2 regions of the Chryseobacillus diguaensis genome follow, and region 2 is predicted to be linked to the other one. Evidence: predicted binding sites of a transcription regulator. Region 2 holds the regulator's gene; the other holds the start of a gene.
The links. Region 2 encodes LexA, which represses DNA repair genes until DNA is damaged. Its sites were predicted from a motif close to CGAACATATGTTCG; they were not measured.

Region 1: the regulator LexA is predicted to act here: its motif matches at 5,357-5,370, upstream of ACOT8F_RS11925 (YolD-like family protein).

The regions. Positions count from the first base shown of each region.
Region 1 is NZ_JBMKNV010000006.1:150,363-157,366, forward strand. It holds partial or broken gene ACOT8F_RS11890 (TnsA endonuclease N-terminal domain-containing protein) at 568-819, opposite strand; gene ACOT8F_RS11895 (thiazole synthase) at 936-1,706, opposite strand; gene thiS (sulfur carrier protein ThiS) at 1,708-1,911, opposite strand; gene thiO (glycine oxidase ThiO) at 1,895-3,010, opposite strand; gene ACOT8F_RS11910 (thiamine phosphate synthase) at 3,007-3,618, opposite strand; TPP riboswitch at 3,696-3,804, opposite strand; gene ACOT8F_RS11915 (hypothetical protein) at 4,299-4,553, shown strand; gene ACOT8F_RS11920 (YhjD family protein) at 4,596-4,976, opposite strand; gene ACOT8F_RS11925 (YolD-like family protein) at 5,103-5,300, opposite strand; gene ACOT8F_RS11930 (MFS transporter) at 6,088-7,004, opposite strand, start outside.
Region 2 is NZ_JBMKNV010000001.1:496,065-503,068, reverse strand. It holds gene tkt (transketolase) at 1-1,247, opposite strand, end outside; gene ACOT8F_RS02450 (DUF896 domain-containing protein) at 1,421-1,648, opposite strand; gene ACOT8F_RS02445 (YneB family resolvase-like protein) at 1,751-2,401, opposite strand; gene yneA (cell division suppressor protein YneA) at 2,413-2,727, opposite strand; gene lexA (transcriptional repressor LexA) at 2,888-3,514, shown strand; gene ACOT8F_RS02430 (hypothetical protein) at 3,838-4,077, shown strand; gene ACOT8F_RS02425 (hypothetical protein) at 4,439-4,624, shown strand; gene glnA (type I glutamate--ammonia ligase) at 4,696-6,030, opposite strand; gene ACOT8F_RS02415 (MerR family transcriptional regulator) at 6,090-6,488, opposite strand; gene ACOT8F_RS02410 (methionine gamma-lyase family protein) at 6,581-7,004, opposite strand, start outside.

The DNA of each region.
Region 1 (7,004 bases), on a different contig from region 2:
CCTCATGTCCCTCCGTGAACTTAAATATGGGTACTTGGCTCGCGCAAAGCAATGCTCAATAAGGCACCGGCTGCAGCGATGCCCGCAATCAGTAGAAAGGTGCTGCCAAACGCCGACGAAAGCCCCTGTAGACCAGCGGCATTCACATTAGCAAAAGGGGCATTTGTAAGAATTGGTATATTTGGGTAGCTGTTATTTTCGTCATATTGTTTGGTTTTTATCTAATTAAACGAAAAAAATAAGGTTCTGTCCTTTCTTCAATTACCAGATTTAAATTATTAGTATTGTGACCCGTTCGAACGCGATCCCCCAAGGGATCAGCACCGGATTAGAATAGCCGGCCCGATGCTGACTAATTCCACTAAAAAGCCCCTACAGTCGCGGCTGAAGCGCAGCAGAACTTGTAGGGGCTTTTCAAGCGAAGCTGATGAATTGATCGGCTTATGGGGGCTCCATGCCCACCAATAAGGCGAGAAGGCAACATTTCAAATCACCGATCTAGCATGCTGCTAGAACGGTATAGAACCGAAATAAAGGACAAAAAACCTCCATGATAATCGTCTCTTATTGTGGTAATAAAGGAAATTGTTCACGAATATCCAAAATAACATCAGAAAATTCAGTCAAATAAAAGTAGTTTCAAATCCGATAAAAACTCATGTTGTCTGCCGGTTTTTAATACCTTTTTAATCTTGTTGACCGACCTAATGAGGAAACATCTTAAATTTTAAGCCAAGGCTGATAATCTGCCCCACTGCCAGTACCTCGACCCTCTTTAATCCACTTATCGATTTTAGATGTTCTTTTTCTTTTCGACACAAAAGATAATCATATCCAAAGGGGCAAAGCTTCGCATCTTTTTTATAAACATCGCAACTTTATTTTAAATCCACACTTTTTCCCCAATGGGAGAAAAAATTTGTCTTGAATAGCGGTTAGTCAACAACACTCATTCCTTCTTTCGGACTGCTTGCACTGGCATAGCGTTTACGTTGAATGATGCCTGCTTCATAGCCTAGCCTGCCCGCCTCAATGGCAAGCTTCATCGCTTCTGCCATTTTGACAGGATCTTCGGCACTTGATACAGCTGTATTTAATAAAACACCGTCTGCACCCATTTGCATCGCAAGCGCTGCATCAGAAGGGCTTCCTATCCCTGCATCAACAATAACCGGAACTTTCGCCTGTTCAATGATAAAACTGAGGTTCAGCGGATTGATAATTCCCATTCCTGATCCGATCGGTGAAGCCCCAGGCATAATGGCATGAACGCCAAGCTCCTGCAGCCGTTTAGCCAGCACTACATCATCGGACGTGTAGGGAAGAACGATAAAGCCTTCCTCCAGCAGCCTTTCGCTTGCTTTTAAAGTTTCCACTGGATCCGGTAGAAGCGTTTGATTATCCCCGATAACTTCTACCTTTATCATAGTACAAAGACCCGATGCTTTGGCAAGTCTGGCAATTCGGACAGCCTCTTCTGCGTTTTTGGCACCGGCAGTATTCGGCAGCAGCGAGTATCTGGATAAATCAAGCTTTTCCAAAAGATTTGGCTGGCTCTGGTCAAATATATCCATTCTCCGTACGGCAAAAGTGAGAATTTCAGTTTCAGAAGCGTCAATTGCTTTTTTCTGAGTGTCAAAGTCACTGTATTTGCCTGTTCCTAAAAGCAGCCTTGATTGAAAAGAATAAGGGCCTATTTTCAGCATATTATCCGCCTCCCACAAAAGTTACGATTTCAAGTTTGTCCTCATTTTTTAAAATTCTTTTTATATGATCACTTTTTTCAAGGATCTCTCCATTTTGCTCGATAACAATGGTTCTCTCAGATAGATCGAGATGTTGAATAAGTTCTTGCACAGTATGTATTTCTGCCGTTAAATCCGTCCAGTTCCCATTAATACACACCTGCATGTCTTACCCCCTCTTCAGCAAAAGAAAGGCTGCTTTCTTTTCCTTCAAACAGATCAGCCATGTATCTGCCGGCAGCCGGGCTAAGCAAGATACCGTTCCTAAAGTGGCCTGTACAGGCGTATAAGCCATCAATTTTCCCATGCTTTTTCATATAGGGAGCACCGTGGACTGACTGAGGCCGAAGACCAGCCCAAACACTTTCCATAGAGGCGTTTTCAATGGCAGGCAGAATCTTTTGGGCTTTTTCAAGCAGTGCCTTTACACTTTTGGCTTTTACCTTTTTGGAAAAATCATGGGCTACTACCGTTGCACCGATCAATAACCGGCCTTCTCTTTTTGGGACTATATAAAAACCGTTTTTAAAAACAGGGGCTTGGAGCAGCGGCTTATCTGTTTTTAAGCAGATCATTTCCCCTTTAACTGGATAAGTTTTCAGGTCCCGAAACTCCGAAAGAAGCGGCGTGCTCCAGGCGCCTGCGCAAATTACAGCATTTTGGCCGAATATCATGCCGCTTTTCGTTTGAATACCTTTCACACTTTGATTCTCGATAAGAATGTTTTCGGCTTTTGTATATTCGTACAAATCTGCTCCGCAAGCAGCAGCAGCATGCAAATATGCCTTCGTCAGGGCGGGGGCCATCACATGACCGTCTTTTGGATAAAAAACCGCTCCTGCTAAATCTTTGGAAAGGCTGCTTTCGTTTTCTCTTAGTTTATCGCCGGTAAGAAAAACCGTTTCTTCGCCTGTTTCCTCCTGCCAGCGTGCCGTTTTTTTCAGCTTTTCCAATTCCTCATCAGTTTCAGCAATTTTATAAATTCCTTTTTCTTCATACCCAATATCAATGCCTGTCAATTCTTTAAGCTGTAGCGAAAGGTCAGGAAAAAGCGCTCTGCTTTCTCTTGCTAGCTCAAATAGCGGATCATATTCATCCCATTCCGCCTGAACGCCAAGCAGTCCGGCTGCAGCGCTGGATGCTTCTTTCCCGCCTTCACCCTTTTCAACAATTGCCACTGTGTGGTCTCTTTTTGAAAGCTCATAGGCAACCGAACCGCCAATTGCTCCTCCCCCGATGACAATGCAATCATAAACCTTTATCATATTAGCAATCCTCCTTTTCCGACAGCTGATCTGTAATCAGAAGCCGCTTTTAACGTATCTTGGCTATCCCAGATTCCTGACATAACAGCAAAGCCGGCTGCTCCTGCAAGAAGAATTTCCGGCACATAATCAGGCCGGATGCCGCCAATTGCAATAACCGGTACAGGCGACTGCTCTGCCACTTCACAGAGCTCGGCTAAGCCGCGGGGCTCTCTTCCCTTTTTGCTATCTGTTTCAAAAACATGTCCATAAAGGAGCATATCAGCTCTTCCGATAATTGCAGCTCTTGCCTCTTTTAAGGAATGCACTGAAGAGCCTGCATACAATGCAGGAAAACTCGATTTTACAGCTGATACCGGAATGCCTTGAGTGCCAAGCTGAACTCGTTTTATTCCAGTTATCATTGCCAGATCAACCCGGTCGTTTATAATCAGCTTTGCTGCAGGAATACCTTCATTCAGGAAAACCTGAATTCCTTCGTAGAGCTCTTTAGATGATTTTTCCTTCTCCCTTATATGCAAAAAATCAATAAATGGATGGAACTCTTTTACTTTAGGAAGCATTTCACTAAAAGACAGCTTTCCGTTTGTAATCACATGAAACTCCATCTGCGAATCCCTCCAATAAGCCAAAAAAGCCCATTCCGCGTGTTGGCGAAATGGGCTTGAATGCACAATGAAAGACAGCTGTCCCCGTATCGCTTCCCTACGCTAGTACAAACTAGATCAGGTTTTAAGGGTTTAAAAACTGGTGTTTTAATCTCAGCCGGCCTGCCGGCTCCCCTAGCAAAGAATGGATATTTTTTCATCAGTATACCATTGAAAAACGAACATTCAAGCTATATTGAATAAAATGGTACTTTTGGCCTTGCACTTTAAATTAGGTTATGCTCCTTTACTAAAGAATTGGTTTTTCATTCAAGTAATTAATAGCCCTTCACCGATTAAAAATGTGCCGACAGGCGACAATGGTAACAATAAATCTGAAAAACGGTGATAATTATGATGGTAATTCAGTGGGGCACTTCTATATTAATGTGTAGCAATTTGACTGCTTTAGGATGGGAAAGTTTCAAACGAATGTCAGAGCTAATCGGGGAGTTACAAAAAGTATTTATTTTGGTTAATTAGCTGGCTCTTTTAGTTTGCATTTATGGTCCATATTGTTGTTACAAGGCATAACCCAAGGGATACATAACCGACCAATTTCCATGCTCTTCTTTTTTTTATGGACTTCAAAAAAAATATTGCTATATAATGGAAGTAAATAAGTCAGGAGGTGGGCTGAAATGGAAGATACCAAAAAGCTAACAAAATGGAACTTGATTCAAAATTTAGCCTGGCCATTCTTCGTTCTTATTGTTTTTACTGAAAGGGCTAATCCTCAAATTAGTTTAGGATGGTTCCTTGCGGTAACACTCTTATTCATTGGCGTGATCTACTCGTTTTTTTCTCCAAACAAAAGACTTAAAAAGCTCGGTTATCTGACTCTCGTATTATTCGCCATAGTAACAATATGGACATCATTCTTTTCATCCATTTGAAAGCGATTAAATAAGGGATTTCACCAAAGGGAATTGTCTTTATTAATGTGTATAAGAAGAAATCATGTATTGATTAATATATTTTTTCATTCTCCGCGAACCTTCAAGCCGCATAGCTGCTTCCCAGAAGCGAAAACTGCCCTCATATCCATGGGCGAAGTATAAATAATCAAAGAAGATTTCATCGCCTTGCGGTTCCTCCAAAACCTTGATCTTCAAATTCCTCATTTCCTTTTTCATCTCCCTGGCTTCCAAGCGAAGGGCTTTTAAGATCCCATCAATCATGGCCACATAAGGCTCGGGAATTTTAAATGGCAGCCTCTCGAAGCTTACGCGATTCTCTTCCAGCTCTGAAATGAGGTAGACCCTGTAAATATATTCATAAATAAGGTCCTCTTCCGCAACAGGAATTGGAGCTTTCATGATGCTTCCATCCTTTCAAGTTCCTTATCTATAAGTGCCTGACATCTGTTAAAGGATAAAAGGAAATCGTAAATTTGTTTTTCCATTCATCCATTAACTGAATGGTTTTCTCCAGCTGATTCATTTTCAAGACCATTCCCGTCTTTTCGCTAAATAAGCCATCATGCCAAAATCGTGAAAATGAAGGTAATGCTTGTTTTGAAGGCTTTCTAATAAGAGCTGTTCCATTTCGAGTATTTGATCTTCATTTAAAAATGGCCGGGGTGTTTTAAGATCTTCCCGAAACACTTTCTTGGCCATTTGCACGTGTTCAGGAAGCATCATGGAAGTCCATTTAATATTTCCCGATCTCGAATCAACGGAATCTCCCCCTCATAAATAGAATATATGTTCCTATTTTAACCGATTTTAACGAATAAGAAACTGGTGTTTTTTATAAGAAAAAAAGACCGATGCCGGTCATTTCTGTAGGAGATGTATGTGTCCATTTTTTAAAATAAGCACCCCGAAGGATGCTTAATTACTCAAAGTGTTTCACTTTTTCTTTCAGGATAATTCGTCCTAAGATCCTTTGCTTTTTCCCTAGGTTAAGCAATGCGAAAGCCATTGGGCTACAAATACCCCTATATAAAAGCAGCAACTGAATAAGCAGCATTTGCTATGAATAACGAATTAAAAAAAGCCATGACTAAAAATGCTCATGGCCTTCTATAAAAAATAGGGGGTCTTTCAGTTATCATAAAGGATTTTTTGCTTTTTATCAGCACGCTTTAGAACTATTTATTGTATGAAATTATGCTTTTAAAATACTTAATAAGAATGACCAAAAAATAATTGAGCTGACAGACTAACTGTCTTTGGGGATAGGAGCGACTTCCCTAAATCGCAGTCGGTATGCGGGTAAAAAATATTAATCAAAATATAGTCCATATTTCTATAAGTATGAACTTTTTTTATTCTGGCACTATACGCTGTTCGTACTCTGTCTAAGTTGAAAAGCTTTATATATATGGTCAGGGCTAACCTTACCGAATACTTCTATTTTACTTAAAGAATAGAAGATGAAGTTATCCCCATTATTTCCACTTTTGCCTTTCCAAAGCTAACACCTTTATCTAATATTCTCCTTATACACTACTTTACTAAATTGATTATTTGATATCGCAATTGAGAAAACGATTACAAATAGGAATACACTCGGACCCAATATCAAATAAGTTTTTGAAAAGCCTATCGTATCATACCAATAACCAACTAATGGAGACAAAATTGCCTGACCCACTTGGGAAATAAAATAGTAGCCAACAATATACATGGTGGAAGATAACCTTGCATCAAAATTAGAAGCAATAAATTTAAATATGGCTACTAGCATTATAGGCAGCTCAAAGGAATGCATCATTTTCATTATGGATATGCCTATAGGTTCTGTTACCAGGCCAGATCCCAATATTCTAATGGCCATGATTAAACCTGCTAAAACCAAGCCTTTTTTAGCCCCAATCTTATTGACAATAATAGGGGAAAGAAACATCATTCCTGCCTCTACAAAAATCTGAACGGAGTTTAAATAACCAAACATCTGATTTCCTAATTCCTTTGATGAAAACATTGAGGCATAGTAAACGGGAAACTGTTGATCATAAACCGAGTAAACACAAGCAACTCCCAATACATATATGACAAATGACCAAAAAGTTTTATTCTTTAATAAGATCAAACCATCTGTTAATTTTAATGATTCTGATTTTTGCTGTTCTTCCTCTGTTATAACGATTTTTGTAAATAACAGAAAAACAATCAATAAGAGGCTGCAAACGGATGCAATCCAAAAATTAATATTAGGATCGATATTAAATAACTGTCCAGCGAATAAAGCAGCAGATGCAGCTCCTAGCGAACCCCACATCCGTGCTTTCCCGTATTCAAAATTATATTTCTTACCGGTTCTTTCCGCATATGATTCAACTGCACCGAGTCCCGCTAAAAAGGTTGCACTAACATAAATACTTCCAGCAATTGCCCCTA
Region 2 (7,004 bases):
CCCATCGCAAATTCTCTAACGCCAAACCAGATATTTCTTCCGCTGTAGTCACGTGCAGAAAAGTCTGCTTCGTTTTTAATGGTTGTTTTATTGGAGCCGGCAAGATCTGCTGCTCCTCCAAAGAAATAAGGAACTTTTTGAGCTATAGCATTTAAAACCTCTCCAGAAGAAGCTCTTGATGCCAATGATTTTCCAGCTTCATAAACTGGCAATTCACTATCCCAACTCTCAGGAAGATCTCCTTTGATGGCAAGCTTGAGCTGTTTTCCCAATTCCGGGAAATTCTTTTCATATTCAGCTAAAAGCTCATTCCACTGCTTTTCTTTTTTATCGCCTTTATCTGCTACTGTTTCTTTAAAATGAGTGTAAACTTCATCAGGAACGTAGAAATCTTCTTCAAATGTCCATTTATAAGCTTCCTTCGTCAGCTTTGTTTCATCTTTGCCGAGAGGAGCACCATGCACTCCGTGATTTCCTGCTTTATTAGGAGAGCCAAATCCAATAATGGTTTTTACTTCTATTAAGGTCGGCTGATCTTCATTCTTCTTAGCTTCCTCAATCGCTTTAGCAATTGAACTTAAGTCATTTCCATCTTCTACACGAATAACCTGCCACTTGAGCGCTTTATATCTGTCCTCTACGCTTTCTGAGAACGATTGATCAAGGTCTCCATCCAGTGAAATATCATTCGAATCATAAAGGACGATTAATTTCCCAAGCTTCAGATGGCCGGCAAGTGATGAAGCTTCATTTGAAACACCTTCCATCAAATCCCCGTCACCGCAAATAGCAAAGGTATAATGATCCACTACATTAAAGTTTTCTTGATTGTATGTACTAGCAAGATGACGTTCTGCCATGGCCATTCCTACTGCCATTGCAATACCCTGTCCCAGAGGTCCTGTCGTCGCATCTACACCAGGAGTATGTCTGTATTCAGGGTGACCGGGAGTCTTAGAACCCCATTGCCTGAAGGACTTGATATCCTCCATGCTTACACCATATCCGCTTAAATGAAGCAGGCTGTACAGCAGCATGGATCCATGTCCCGCTGAAAGCACAAATCGGTCACGGTTAAACCAATCAGGATTATAAGGGTTATGATTCATATATTGCGTCCATAATTGATAAGCCATTGGGGCTGCCCCCATTGGCAATCCAGGATGTCCTGAATTCGCTTTTTCAATTGCATCAATTGATAACGTACGTATAGTAGCAATGCTCAGGTCTTCAATTTTTCGAGTCATATTATCCATCCTTTCTTGATCTGCATACCCTTCTATCATATCCATAGTGGATTGATTGTACAACTTCTTCACATAGAAAGGTTTCTATTGATTTAGTAGAAGCAAAAAAGCAGCGAAGTTTAAAAAAGATCCCTATACATAGAAAAAAGGAGTACTTTTTCAAGTATTCCTTTTTAATGTAAATTTTTCTTTTCTCTTTTTAATTTCTCCGGAGTCACATCTTTCCCGTTTGGATCTATTACAGTCACATTTTTCAAAGTGTTTTTCATGGATCCTCTGAAAGCTTTTAAATATTCCAGGCGAAGAGTTTGCTGTTCCGTCTTTTCTGACTCTGTTAAACCTTCTGATTTTGACTTTTTAGCTAAAAAATTAATTCGATCAACCTTTTCTTGTGAAAGCATTGAAATACTCCTTTATCCCTTTATATAGCCATGGTACAAAAAACTTAAATAAAAGGCAAACTAACAGCCTTTTTACCAAGCGGATAGAATGTTGCTTTCAAGCTATAACTCTTGACTCGCTTTCATATATTCCTGGTATCTTCTGTGAACAGTGGCTTTGGAAACAGGGTAACCGAAGCCCCTGAGCGTTGCAGCAATTTCTGCAAAAGTCAGCTGATTGCTTCTTAAACGCACAATCTCTTCAACAGGGATATCCGTTTTTACTTTTCTGCCGCCCATATGTCTGTTATCCAAATTATGTTCAGGACGATATCCTTTCTCAACCGCTCTTTTCATTCCTCTTTTGATTTTTAAATTATGTATTTTTCTCTGATACTCTTCTACTATACTGACTATATCAAGTACCATCGTATCAGCTTCAGATAATTGGATCCGCCCGTTATGAGAAATAGTAAAAATTGCCGTCTCTGATTTTAAGAGAACGTGAAGAATGGCCATACGGGCATTTCCGCGGCCAATTCTTGTTTCATCCTGCACTAAAACAGCATCAATCTCTTCATTTTTTACTAAATCAAGAAGCTCGAGCATACCCTCTCGTTCAATTTCATAACCGCTTGCCTGCTCAGTAATAACAGAGACAACCTTCATCTCGTATTCTTCAGCCAGCTTCAGCAATTCCTCTCTTTGTCTCTCAAGTGAGGTTTCCTGCTGCTCCTTAACCGTACTCACCCTGCAATAAATGATTGCATTCAAGACCTTTGCACCTACTTATCTATAGCTAAATTTTTCACTTCTGTAAAAGAATCTTTTTTTACCGGAATGACAACTGATTCACCTGGATGAATAACAGGAGAGTTTAAATGATTATTATCCTGAACCCATTGAACAAAGTCAATTTTCGATAATCCGTGCTTATCTTCAAGTTTGTCTGCAAGGTTCCAAAGGTTGTCTCCTTCTTCTACTTTTATTGTTGCATAATCCTTTAAATTGGATTGCTGCCCTGAATAGGCTACCGCAAATACCATCGTAATCATTAACGCCATAAAAGTAAAAATATAAGGAAGAGAATCTTTCAGCATTATCATTTCCCCCAATTTAGAATGTTTGTTCGCTTTCGATAAATTAAGTATAATGCGAACAGATGTTTTGTGTCAATTCCTTTTTTCGAACTTATGTTTGTATTAGCAGGAAAATCATGCTATAATCAGCATAAATTACTTGATACGAGAGGTGCTAAGGATGACGACGAAACTATCTAGAAGACAGCAGGACATTCTGGAATTTATCAAAATGGAAGTAAAGAAAAAGGGCTATCCGCCATCTGTCAGAGAAATCGGCGAGGCAGTAGGACTTGCTTCCAGTTCCACCGTTCACGGCCATCTTTCCCGCCTTGAAAGCAAAGGATTAATCAGAAGAGACCCTACAAAGCCAAGAGCAATTGAGATACTAGAAGAAGAAACAAGCTATCAGATTCCGAGAAGCACTGTGATCGATGTTCCTGTTATTGGTAAAGTTACAGCAGGTCTTCCTATAACAGCCATTGAAAATGTGGAAGAATATTTCCCTATACCTGACCGATTCGTATCACCGGATGATCATGTTTTCATGCTAGAAATCATGGGAGACAGTATGATAGAAGCAGGTATTCTTGACGGAGATCTGGTGCTCGTACGCCAGCAGCAAACAGCCAACAACGGAGATATTGTCGTGGCTATGACTGAAGAAGATGAAGCGACTGTCAAAAGGTTCTTCAAGGAAAAAGATTACATTCGACTGCAGCCTGAAAATTCAACAATGGAACCGATTATTCTTAGAAACGTGTCTATTCTAGGGAAAGTAATAGGGGTCTATCGCACTGTTCATTAAAACTTGTCTTTTATGAGACAAGTTTTTTTGCGAATTTGCAGCCAAATAGATATGAAAAAAAAGATAACAGGAAAATATTAGCTGGGGGAAAGACCATGAATCCGCTCAATCAATTAAAAAAAGATGTGGCACTATTTAAAGCGGTCACACAATTTATCTTCCCTTTTTCCTTGAACACAGAAAAGCCTGAACAGGTATCCCGCTTAGAAAATTAATTGAAAAATAGCGGATTTGAGTTTTTTTCCCTAAAGAATGCCCAGCAGGAAAACTCTTTTTACGGTAAAAACTCATCAGTCATACATAGTAATATGGAACAGTATTTTATGCCTTACATTGAAAAGATCCTCTTTCCTGATTCTTTTGAAAGCGAGGCACTTTCCCGCTTTTCAAAATCAGTTAATATTCCAGTCAGGCTAAATGCCAGAAACGGAAGAATGTCTTATGAAGCTGTTATCCATTCGATTGACTTTATTGTATGTCCATTTATACTCATTACGTTATTAGTGATCATACCTTTACCTCATCACAAACGAGTTAGGGCGAGAGAGTTCTCTGTACTCTGAAATGTATGGACAGCATTTTTACAATCTGATTCTTCACTTTTTCTATAAAATCGTTCTTCTAAAATTATCTTTTATTTACTCCAGGCTTTACTTTGAAAAAAAGCGGCAAAAGAATGAAGAGCTGATCAGAAGCATTACTGAATTTACCGGGCAGTTTTATTTTTAAGAAATCAGCAGCCGCACTGAAGGCAGAGAGCTAAGCAGATTATTCAGCCGCGTATTTCAAATTGCCCCTCTTTATGATGAGGTTACAAAGACGCTTGACAGCCTTTTTCAAAATGAAGAAAAACTTTCACGAAAAAGAAATAACTATCTCCTTCTTATTCTCACCGTTTATACCGTCATTTCTGGAATTTTAGGCATGAACCTCGTGATCGAGGACTGGAAAGGAAAAAAAGATTGGAGCAAGCTTGCCCATTATTCATTTTTTGAGTACATTTCTTTTACAGTTGCTGTAACAGGCATTGCCATTAGCATAGGACTTGCAGTGCTCGCAATTGTGAACTTACTGATTGAATATAAAAACAGAGCAAAGAACCTTGGCTGACATAGCCAAGGTTCTTTGCTGTTCTGCATGAATAAAAAACCCTGACACGCTTAATGTCAGGGTAATCATTTTTAGTACATTGTCATGTACTGTTCTCTCTCCCATGGGTGAACCTGAGTACGGAACATATCCCATTCAATTTCTTTCGCTTCTACAAAATGCTCAAATAAATGATCGCCAAGCGCATTCACAATAACATGATCTGATTTAAGGCTATCAAGCGCTGCTGCTAGTGTTGCAGGAAGATCTACGATGCCGTTTTCAAGTCTTTCTTCCTTTGTCATCACATAAATGTTGCGGTCGATTGGTCTTGGCGGAGTTAATTTATTTTTAATTCCATCAAGACCAGCTGCAAGCAATACAGACATCGCAAGGTAAGGGTTCGCTGCCGGGTCAACACTGCGTACTTCTACGCGTGTGCTTAAGCCCCGGGAAGCCGGAATACGAATCAGCGGGCTGCGGTTGCGTGCAGACCATGCAACATAACATGGTGCTTCATAGCCTGGTACAAGACGCTTGTATGAATTAACAGTAGGATTCGTTACAGCTGTAAAGTTTGGAGCATGCTTGATAATACCAGCAATGAAGTGTCTTGCATCTTCACTTAATTGCAGTTCTGCTCCTTTATCAAAGAAAGCATTTTCTCCATTTTTGAACAAGGACAAGTTACAGTGCATACCAGATCCATTAACACCGAATAATGGTTTTGGCATAAACGTAGCGTGAAGTCCATGTTTGCGTGCAATGGTTTTTACAACAAGCTTAAATGTTTGAATGTCATCACAAGCTCTTACTGCACCTGCATATTTAAAGTCTATTTCGTGCTGTCCTGGAGCAACCTCATGGTGAGATGCTTCAATTTCAAATCCCATTTCTTCAAGCTCAAGCACAATATCACGGCGGCAGTTTTCACCAAGATCGGTTGGCGCAAGGTCGAAATATCCGCCTTTGTCATTCAGCTCAAGAGTCGGATCGCCATTTGCGTCAAGTTTGAAAAGGAAAAATTCCGGTTCAGGCCCAAGATTGAAATCTGTGAAACCAAGCTCTTCCATTTCTGAAAGAACACGTTTTAAGTTTGTTCGAGGGTCACCATTAAATGGCGTGCCATCAGGATTGTAAATATCACAGATGAAACGGGCAACTTTTCCCTTTTCAGAAGTCCATGGGAAAATAACAAACGTTTCAAGATCCGGATATAAATACATATCTGATTCTTCAATCCTTACAAAACCTTCAATAGAAGAACCGTCAAACATCATTTTGTTATCAAGTGCTTTTCCTAATTGGCTTACAGGAATTTCAACATTTTTGATGGTACCAAGAATATCCGTGAATTGCAGGCGGATGTATTTCACATTGTTCTCATCAACTAATTTTACGATATCTTCCTTAGTATACTTAGGCATGAATCATTTTCCTCCCAATTCAATTAGAATCTGTATATGGTATTAATATTGCTCATTTTTTAATGAAAAAAACGGGACATATCTCCCTGATTTAATGTGGCCCGCTGAAATCGGCCTGCTTGAGTCAGTTCAGTTCTTAGCAGTTTTCTAAGCTCATCATCTGTCAGGTCCGGTTTATCAGCCTGGGCGGCTGTTTGTGCAACATTTGGGACAAGATCTTTTTTAGAAAAGATTTGCTTAACTCCCGCCATATTCACACCTTGGTCTATCAGACTTTTAATCTCTAGAAGCTGATCAACGTCATTGAATGAAAATAGACGGCGATTCCCTTCTGTCCGAGCGGGAAAAATTAAGCTGTGCTCTTCGTAGTAGCGAATTTGTCTTGCTGACAACTCAGTAAGCTGCATGACGATCCCCATTGGAAATAAAGGCATTGAGCGTCTTATTCTGTCACTCATTCCCTTTCCTCCTTTTCATCCTGTACTTATTATATTCCATGTTAGGTTATGTGTCAATATCATGTTAGGAAACATGACATAAGTATGATTCTTTAATTATTTTCGTTTTTATCGCTTACTTGGATTAATCCTTTATTCATTAAATCATCAATCGCAGAGCATATCGCAATTTTTACATGAGAATAAGTTAATCCTCCTTGAACAAAAGCAATATAAGGCGGGCGGAGCGGGCCGTCTGCTGACAATTCAATGCTTGCGCCTTGAATAAATGTACCGGCTGCCATAATAACGTCATCCTCATATCCTGGCATATAGCTTGGGTAAGGTGTCACATGGGAATTAATTGGTGAAGCATATTGGATCGCCTGGCAGAAAGCCACCATCATTTCTTTATTATTGAATTCAACGGACTGTATGAGATCTGTCCTTTTGCTATCCCATGCTGGACTTGTGTTTAATCCTATTTTCTCCAGTATCCCTGCAGTGAAGACAGCTCCTTTTAGAGCCTGTCCGGCA